3 linked regions of the Leucothrix mucor DSM 2157 genome follow. Each later gene encodes a partner of the first gene's protein in a complex. Links are inferred from orthologs where the notes say so. Each region holds a gene or a part of one and is shown in the gene's direction. Other genes may lie near its edges.

Region 1 (3,125 bases):
CCAAGGATAAATGCGGTGGCAACTTGTGGCGTAAGGGCGCTGGAAAAAGCGAGACTAATACCGGCGCCATCAATAAATGATAGAGATAAAAGAATCCAATCCCCATCGGCAGGCACACTTTAAGTAAGCCCATGAGTGAGTGACTTTCCAGTCGGTAGTAGTAGACAAACTCCGGCGGTAACATATAAACAAAGTCGGGAATCATCGCGCCAATAAACAGCGCGGAAAGTCCTCCGAAGTCGCCAAGGTATTTTTTTAATGGGATGGCGGCTACGGGGTGAGATAATGTAAAAGGCATATTCGATTTCTGCTTGTGAGTGCGGTGATTTTCCCGCATAATGCGTCGCTCTGCAATATGGTGACCTGCATCGGTCTCCTCGCGACGAGAAACTGCAAACCCAGCCAGGTCCGGAAGGAAGCAACTGTAGTGGTGGATTCGTGCGCTGAGGGTCGGCTGATGTGGGTTGCCACCAGTTGCAGCTCTTTTCAGCCATCTGTATATTACCTTATGAGTTATCAGGTTCTTGCGCGAAAATGGCGTCCCCAGAATTTCAAAGAAATGGTCGGCCAGCAACATGTGTTGCGCGGGCTGATTAATGCTCTTGATAACGACCGGCTACACCACGCTTATCTATTTACCGGCACCCGCGGCGTCGGAAAAACAACCATTGCACGAATTCTGGCAAAATGCCTGAACTGCGAGACGGGGATTACCTCGGAACCTTGCGGCGTTTGTAATGCCTGTACTGAAATTGCCGCTGGCCGCTTTGTTGATCTGATTGAGGTCGATGCCGCCTCACGTACCAAAGTCGAAGATACCCGTGAGCTACTGGATAATGTTCAGTACGCACCGACCCGTGGTCGTTTTAAAGTCTATTTGATCGATGAAGTCCACATGCTATCCGGCCACAGTTTCAACGCTTTGTTGAAAACGCTGGAAGAGCCTCCCGGACATGTAAAATTTCTATTTGCGACAACTGATCCGCAAAAACTACCCGTCACTATTTTATCGCGCTGCCTGCAATTTAATCTAAAGCGTATGACGCTGGATATGATTGCCGGACACCTTAAGCACTTGCTGGAAGAAGAGCAGATTTCCGGAGATGATGCCTCGGTTCGCCTGTTATCCCGTGCGGCTGACGGCAGTATGCGGGATGCCTTGAGTTTGATGGATCAGGCGATTGCGTTCGGCGATGGCACTTTAAAGCTCGATGAAGTACGCGAAATGTTAGGCAGTATTGCGCATGACCCGCTGATTGCTTTGCTCGAAATGGTGGTTGCCGGTGATGGCGCAGGCATTATTGCCAAAGTCGATGATATGGCTGGCGTAACTCCTGATTTTGCGGCTGCGACTGATGCGATGATTGCTATGTTGCACCAGTTGGCAGTGTTGCAAGTTGTGCCGGGCGCGGATGAAGATGATGATAATCTTCGCGAGCTAGCTGGCAAAATGACGAAGGAAGATGTGCAGCTGTATTATCAGATTGCATTGACTGGCCGTCGTGATTTATCGCTGGCGCCTGATCCTCGCAGTGGCTTTGAAATGTTAATGCTGCGTATGTTGGCATTTCGCCCGACGACGATTGCGCCAATTTCAACGCCGGCTATGCCTGCACCAGCTGCTACGAACTCATCGACACCTACGATATCTGCACCGGTTGCCCAAGCTTCTGAGCCTGTCGTGGCTGCTCCTAGTAGTACAGTAGAATCTGCTATACCTTCAGCGGCCAGTGCTAGTGATACCGTCTCATCGACTACTGCGCTGACCAATAGTGATGCATCGACAGACCGTGCTTCTAAAATTGCTTCGGCTGTTGCCGCAGCGGCTGCATTGGTGGATGAAGAGAGCGCAGAATCCAAAAAAAAAACCATAGCGGATAACGCTAGCACCACAACAACATCGGTAGCACCAGCACCAGCACCAGCACCAGCACCAGCACCAGCACCAGCACCAGCACCAGCACCAGCACCAGCACCAGCACCAGCACCAGCACCAGCACCAAAGCCGGCTGCGCCTGCGTATGATGACGATGATGTGCCGCCAGCTTGGGATGAATATGATCAAATGATCAGCCAAGCCAGCAGTGTCAAGCCCGTTAAGCAAGTTGCTGAGAGTGCGCCACCGGTTGATGATATTCCACCGCCATGGAAAACGGATAAGCCTGCCGCACAAGTTAATGACTTTGCTCAGAAACCTGCTGCGCCTACAAGGCCATCAGAAAGCGCTACACCCGCTGCTAGAGCACCTGAAGTGAGTGAGCCACCACTTCAAACCAATAATTCGGCTCCAAAAGCCAATTCACCGGAACCAAATCGCGCAGCGCCTGCCTCACAAGCTACTGATTACGAGAAAATCGAAGCCGATGATGAGTGGTACAAGGTTGTAAAATCCTTGAAATTATCCGGTTTAGCGGCGGCGTTAATTCAGCACTGTAATATGGACGAGCAAACCGACTCCAAAATCATGCTGCATCTGGAAAGTGCCAGTGAAATGCTGATGCGCGAAGGGGTGGTTGATGAGATTGAAGCGGCGCTTAACGAGTATTACGGTACCCAGCGCACCTTAGTCGTTGCACTTAGGGATTTAAAACTGGAAACGCCGGCCCAATATGATGCTCGTTACTTGGTAGAACGTCAGCAGGCCGCTGAACAACACATCCACGAGGATAGTTTTGTAAAGGCGTTGGCTGAGCGTTTTGGCGCGCGAGTAGTACCCGGCTCAGTGCGCCCGAAGACCGAATAAACAACTTTAATTAACAAGCCCTTGGGCTATACTGGTACAAATTGAATTCAGGAGAGATTGACATGATGAAAGGTGGTTTGGGCAACATGATGAAGCAGGCGCAAAAAATGCAGGAAGACATGCAGCGCGCGCAGGCAGAAATCGCCCTATTAGAAGTCACTGGTGAGTCTGGTGGTGGATTAGTGGCTGTCACAATCAATGGTCAGCACGAATGCAAGCGCATTAAAATTGATCCAAGCCTGATGGAAGATGATGATCAGGAAATGCTGGAAGACCTGATTGCTGCCGCATTTAATGACTCTGTTCAGAAGCTGGCTGCTGAAACTAAAAGCCGCATGGCTGGTGTCACAGCAGGCATGAACTTGCCAGCTGGAATGAAGTT
Region 2 (3,159 bases), 620 kb from region 1 along the record:
GAGCAGCGTGAAGCCGGTATTCCGCTTAAAACTCCTTATCAGGCCTTGATTCTGGCATCCATCGTTGAGAAAGAAACCGGCGTGCCTGAAGAGCGGCCATTGATTGCCGCTGTATTTCAAAATCGCTTGAAAATAGGGATGATGCTGCAAACAGACCCCAGTGTTATTTATGGCATGGGTGAGCGCTTTGAAGGCAATATTCGAAAATCCGACCTTAGACGTGATACACCTTATAACACCTATACACGTAAAGGGTTAACGCCGACGCCGATTGCAACGCCAAGTGCTGAAGCGATCAGGGCAGTGCTACATCCTGAAGCGACAAAAGCGCTTTATTTTGTCGCACGTGGTGATGGAACCTCGCATTTTTCAAATAGTTATAAAGAACATCGCAGAGCCGTTGTAAAATATCAGCTCAACGGAAATGCTAAAGCTTATCAGGGGGATAAATGAGTCATCCACGTGGCTTATTTCTGAGCTTTGAGGGAACGGAAGGAGCAGGGAAGAGCAGTAATCTGCAGTATGTGAAGGAGATGCTTGAAACTAGCGGGAAAACTGTTTTAGTCACTCGTGAGCCCGGTGGGACGGAAGTTGGCGAGCGAATTCGTGAGATTCTGTTAAACCCTGATCTGCCGGCAATGCATTCGGATACTGAGTTGTTACTAATGTTTGCATCTCGTGCTGAGCATTATCAACATAAGATTTTGCCGGCTTTAAATGAAGGCCAGTGGGTTTTATGTGATCGTTTTACAGATGCCAGCTTTGCTTATCAAGGCGGGGGGCGTGGCATTGATATGGCTCGGATTGCAGAGCTTGAATCCTGGGTTTTAGGTGGCCGCAAGCCGGATCAGACTTTCTTGTTTGATCTACCGGTTGAAATTGGCTTATCTCGTGCGAAGTCTCGTGGTGCAGCTGATCGCTTTGAGCAAGAGGCGGTATTGTTTTTTCAGCGAATTCGAGATTGTTACTTAGCTCGGGCAGCGGCAGAGCCGACACGATTTAAGGTATTAGATGCCTCTCAATCTCTTGAGCAAGTCAGAGATCAGTTGAAAATGACCACATCACAATTACTTAAAGATACGAATTTCGAATGATTTATCCATGGCAGCAAGATGCCTGGAATGCATTGTCACGTGCGCGTGCTCGCGACCATATGCCACATGCTTTATTGTTGGCGGGACCAGAGTATTGTGGCAAGCGTGACTTTGCGTTAGGGCTGGCAAAAGCGTTAATGTGTGAGAATGCACATGGTGCTGATGACTTCGCCTGTGGACACTGTAAAAGCTGTCATTTATTCGAAGCAAGTTCTCACCCGGATTACAGCTCCGTACTCTTAGAAGAGAAAAAAACGCAGATTGTTGTTGATCAGATTCGTCGATTAAATGAGTTTGTGTATCTAAGCCGCAGTTACCAAGAGAGCCGGGTGGTGTTTATCTATCCCGTAGAGCGCTTAAATACTAATGCCGCCAATAGCTTACTGAAAACACTTGAAGAGCCACCTAAGAACACGGTGATGTTGCTGGTGAGTTCTAATTTCTCACAGCTGATCCCGACCATCCGTAGCCGTTGTCAAATTATACAACTCCCACAGCCAACCACCCTGCAAGCAACTGATTGGCTTGAGTCGCAGGATTTAACGCATCCAATTGGTGAGTTACTCCTAGCCTCCGGCGGGCGTCCTTTGTTGGCAAAGGCTTTGGATAGTGGTGAGAAGCTTGCCGAACGAAAGCAGTTTGCTACTGATATTCTTAAGCTGCTTCAGGGGCGTCATTCACTTATCAGCGTCGCAAAGCGTTGGGAGAAGAGTGACAAAGGCGAGTTATTGGATTGGCAGCTGCAGTGGATTGAGTCGATGATTCGCAGTGTTTTTTCGGGTGCCGAAGGTGTCACTGATGCAATTAGCCCTCATCTGAGGAAGCATATGTCACTTAAAAACAATGACCTATGGCGACTTCGTGATAGTATGCTGGAGTTGAAAAAGCATGCCCACACATCGTTAAATGCTCTGTTGTACACCGAAAATATGCTACTGTTGTGGCAGAAAGAAGCTTTGAATCGTTAGAGCTTTACTAATAATAACAATAAGATCGGAAAATAAATCATGGAAATTGACAGCCAGCAAGAAGAGGCGGTTCGCAATGTCATCAACGTTTCAATCAAAGACAAAACTGCCTTGCACGCAAACTACATGCCATTTATTAAAGGTGGCGGTATATATGCGATCACGGATAAGCGCTTTAACTTAGGTGATGAGGTTATTTTGTCGCTTAAGATTATGTCTGAAGCAAAAAAGTATGCTGTTCCAGCTAAGGTTGTCTGGGTGTCTCCAAATCAAGCTATGAGCACACAGGGCGGCGTTGGTGTTCAGTTTAGTGGTCGCACTAAGGATAATGTTCGCATGGCGCTGGAGTCGATTCTAGGGGATTTGGCGGCCAAGCCATCGGTTTATCATACTTACTAAGCCTCAGTGGAAGTGCCAGAATTCACAGGAAAATTAATTTTCCGTTTTGCCGTTGTTTTGCACTAAAGTGAAATTGCATGTTTTTGCTGAAAATCGCTTAGAATCGGCCTTATTTTGTTTAATTTTACATCGAAACACCCATAAAAACAGGGGAGAGGTGATTTTTAGGGGTGTTTTTAGCGAAAGTGACGGCTATTTAGCATTGTGAGCGCTTTAAAAACTAGCTTAAAAAGCGTTTAGTTTTGAATTTATGGCTCAGAATCTTTATTCTGAGCGAATAGCGATTAGTTTTTTGTCTTAAAAAGATCAAAAAACAGCCAAATAAAGAAGAGGGTGCGAGCATTCTTCTTTGTTCTCGTATCCTTCTTCCGATAGTTCCGTTCTATATAGCTATGATCTTTTTGAGCTGTACTTTTGTATTTTTTTGATTTCACCTGCTTGATACTGCTCACAGTGAATCTCTCACGCTTTGTTCATTTCTCTTCAGTGTTTTCTGTTCTCCAGTATTGGCCCATACCCATGCTAGTTCATCATTTTTTCGGTATCAATAACTGAACCAAGATCAAGACAGTTTTTTTACAATTCAAAGCTCGTCGTTTTAGTTTCTTAGGCATACTAGATTTGAGATTTGAGATTTGAGATTTGAGATTTGAGATTTGAGATTTGAGATTTGACTAGCTGATGCATGCGTAAGTCAG
Region 3 (2,970 bases), 1.4 Mb from region 1 along the record:
CGGCTGATGCATTACTGATTGATGATATTCAATTTTTTGCCAACAAAACGCGAAGTATGGAAGAGTTTTTCCATACCTTTAACGTGTTGTTGGAATGCCAGAAGCAAATTATCATGACAGGTGACCGCTTACCTCGTGAGGTTGAAAATCTTGATGATCGCTTGCAGTCCAGATTGGTCTGGGGTCTGTCGGTAGAAGTTGAGCCGCCCGATGTTGAAACACGTGTCGCGATTTTGCGCAAAAAGGTTGAGCACCTTGGTTTGGATATTCCAAATGATGTGGCTTTCTTTATTGCACGTCGCTTCCGCTCCAATATTCGTGACTTGGAAGGTGCACTACTTCGCGTATTGGCGATTTTACGACTGCGCAATACGACCAATATCACAATGGACTTCGTTCAGGATGCGCTGCGTGATCAATTGGCCGTGATGGATAAGATGGTTACCATCGACAGCATCAAAAAACTGGTCGCCGAGTATTTCAATATCCGTATCTCGGATTTGGATTCTAAAAGTCGTACCCGAACCGTTACTCGTCCAAGACAGCTAGCCATGGCATTGGCCAAAGAATTGACCAATCACAGTTTGCCGGAAATTGGTGAGAAGTTTGGTGGACGCGATCACACAACCGTTTTGCATGCCTGTCGAAAAGTACGGGAGCTGTTACAATCGGATAGTCGCCTTGAAGAGGCTCATCGAATTTTGTCTAGAACCTTGCGCAGCTAATTGTGCTGCTACACGGATAATGAAACCGCTATGAAATTTACAGTTGCCAGAGACACCCTTGTAGAACTGCTTGCCAATGTTGTGGGTGCCGTTGAAAAAAAGCATACCACTAAAATTCTTGAGAATGTCCTGCTGAGTGTTGAGAACGAACGTTTACGTCTGGTTGGTACTGATCTTGAAATCGAGTTAAGTGCCAGTATTAATATTCAGGTTGACAGGGAAGGGGCGGTTACTGCACCCGCTCGTAAACTGTTAGATATCACCAAAGCGTTGCCATCCGACTCCTTTATTTTAGTCGAGCAAGATGAAAACAGTTCACGCTTACTGATTAAGGGCGGACGAAGCCGTTTTGAATTGGCCACATTGCCTGCTGAAGATTTCCCGGAGTTGGATGAGATTCCATTAAGCAATGAACTGGTGTTGATGGAAAGTCAGTTTAAGCGTTTGTTGGATAAAACAGCTTTTTGTATGGCAAACCAAGATGTGCGCTACTACTTGAATGGTCTGTTACTCGATATCACGACCGGCATGGTGTCCAGTGTATCAACCGATGGTCATCGTTTGGCACTGGCTGATTGCCGTGATGAGTCAATTGCGATTGCAGAGCGTGTCGGTATTATTGTTCCGCGTAAAGGTGCTTTAGAATTGTCGCGTATCCTAGAATCCAGTTCTGATGTGTCAGTACGGGTTCAACTTAGTGAAAACCATATTCGTGTTGAAAAAGATAATGTCCGTTTCACATCAAAACTAATCGATGGAAAGTACCCTGATTACAAAGCAGCGGTACCTGCCAACACCACGCTAAAAATCCAATTAGACCGTATGGTCTTTCGTGACACCTTAGCGCGTGTTGCTATTTTGTCGAATGAAAAATTCCGTGGAATTCGTCTGCGCCTGACTGATGGTTTGCTGACACTTATGTCGAATAACCCAGAACAGGAGAGTGCGGAGGAAGAGATCGATGTGAACTACAGTGGTGAAGTCTTTGAGATTGGTTTTAACGTTAACTACCTCTTAGAGGCGGTCAATCATTTGGACGGTGAAACGGTTAACTTCAATTTCACTAGCTCTGCCGCTAGTGCTTTGTTGTCATCCGATGATGACGATGGTGTGCGTTATGTGGTGATGCCGGTTCGTCTGTAATCGTCTCAACATGTTGCTTGAGCAGCTTTCAGTTAGTCATTGCCGAATTATTGAAAGCGCTGAATTAAGCTTGTCACCGCAGGTCAATCTGATCTGTGGTGACAACGGCTCTGGAAAGTCCAGTATTCTTGAAGCCGTCTCCATTCTCTCTCGTGGTCGCTCTTTTCGCTCCTCCCGAATTGTTGATGTTATTCGTAGTACTGAAGAGTCTTTGTTAGTTCGTGCTGTGTGTACCGAGCAAGATCATCACTACCGTATCGGTATTCAAAAAAGCAAAAGCACTACTCGTATCCGGGTGAATCAACAGGATATCAATTCTCAGGCTGCACTCAGTCGTTACTTACCCGTGACGATTATTCATCCAAATTCCATCGATTTAATCACTGGTTCTCCTTCTATCCGCAGGGCATTTATTGACTGGATTGCTTTTTACTTATTCCCTGAATTTCACAAGATCTGGCAGAACTATCAGCGAGTGCTGAAGCAGCGTAATTTGTGTTTGCGTGTTTCTTCTTATTTATCTGCGCTACCAATTTGGACCGATGAGTTAATCAAGTCGCAGATAGTTATTCAAAATTACCGCCAACATTCTTTGGAGGTTTTAAAGCCTCAGCTTGCTTTATTAAGTGAGCAGTTGTTGGAAGGGCAGAAGCTTGATATTGAGCTGACCACAGGATTCGCTCAGGGAATGGATTTGTCGCCAGAGTCTCAAAAAGCGTTCTACCAGCAAAAACGAGAAACGGATATCAAGTCCGCACGAACATTATCGGGCTCTCATCGAGCGGAGTTACAAGTTATATTCAATGGTCATTTAGCCCAACAGAGTGCTTCTCGTGGACAACTCAAATTAATTGCCATTGCCATGCTGCTGGCACAAAGCCGAAGTATTGACCCTGATGATTTACGCAAAGGGATTATCGCTATTGATGACCTGGCTGCTGAATTGGATGGTGAAAATAAGCAGTCATTGTTAACCACTTTGCGAGGTCTTGAGCAGCAATTATTACTGACCACTACACAAGCAGAATTGATCCCATTATTAGATACTGATCGCATGTTTCACGTGAAACGGGGAAAGGTTACAACGCTATGAAAACAGTCA

The links.
Region 2: the proteins of dnaX (region 1) and holB are in contact, whole or in part, in a cryo-EM structure (PDB 8GIZ), measured with the Escherichia coli proteins. The link is inferred for Leucothrix mucor DSM 2157 from one-to-one orthologs.
Region 3: the proteins of dnaX (region 1) and dnaN are in contact, whole or in part, in a cryo-EM structure (PDB 8GIZ), measured with the Escherichia coli proteins. The link is inferred for Leucothrix mucor DSM 2157 from one-to-one orthologs.

The regions. Positions count from the first base shown.
Region 1 is NZ_ATTE01000001.1:2,501,550-2,504,674, reverse strand. What follows is about bases 160-3,125. They hold dnaX (DNA polymerase III subunit gamma/tau), read left to right. Parts: upstream 160-508; coding sequence 509-2,743; downstream 2,744-3,125. Other genes in these bases: LEUMU_RS0111155 (YbaB/EbfC family nucleoid-associated protein), read left to right, coding at 2,809-3,125; LEUMU_RS0111165 (DUF4184 family protein), read right to left, coding at 160-298. Also shown: more of LEUMU_RS0111165, read right to left, coding at 1-159. UniProt on the Escherichia coli protein: Part of the beta sliding clamp loading complex, which hydrolyzes ATP to load the beta clamp onto primed DNA to form the DNA replication pre-initiation complex.
Region 2 is NZ_ATTE01000001.1:1,878,583-1,881,741, reverse strand. Bases 77-3,076 are described here. They hold holB (DNA polymerase III subunit delta'), read left to right. Parts: upstream 77-1,090; coding sequence 1,091-2,062; downstream 2,063-3,076. Other genes in these bases: LEUMU_RS0108340 (PilZ domain-containing protein), read left to right, coding at 2,102-2,461; tmk (dTMP kinase), read left to right, coding at 450-1,094; mltG (endolytic transglycosylase MltG), read left to right, coding at 77-453. Also shown: more of mltG, read left to right, coding at 1-76. UniProt on the Escherichia coli protein: Part of the beta sliding clamp loading complex, which hydrolyzes ATP to load the beta clamp onto primed DNA to form the DNA replication pre-initiation complex.
Region 3 is NZ_ATTE01000001.1:3,897,661-3,900,630, reverse strand. What follows is about bases 1-2,811. They hold dnaN (DNA polymerase III subunit beta), read left to right. Parts: upstream 1-755; coding sequence 756-1,868; downstream 1,869-2,811. Other genes in these bases: recF (DNA replication/repair protein RecF), read left to right, coding at 1,879-2,811; dnaA (chromosomal replication initiator protein DnaA), read left to right, coding at 1-725. Outside these bases: more of recF, read left to right, coding at 2,812-2,961. UniProt on the Escherichia coli protein: Confers DNA tethering and processivity to DNA polymerases and other proteins. Acts as a clamp, forming a ring around DNA (a reaction catalyzed by the clamp-loading complex) which diffuses in an ATP-independent manner freely and bidirectionally along dsDNA.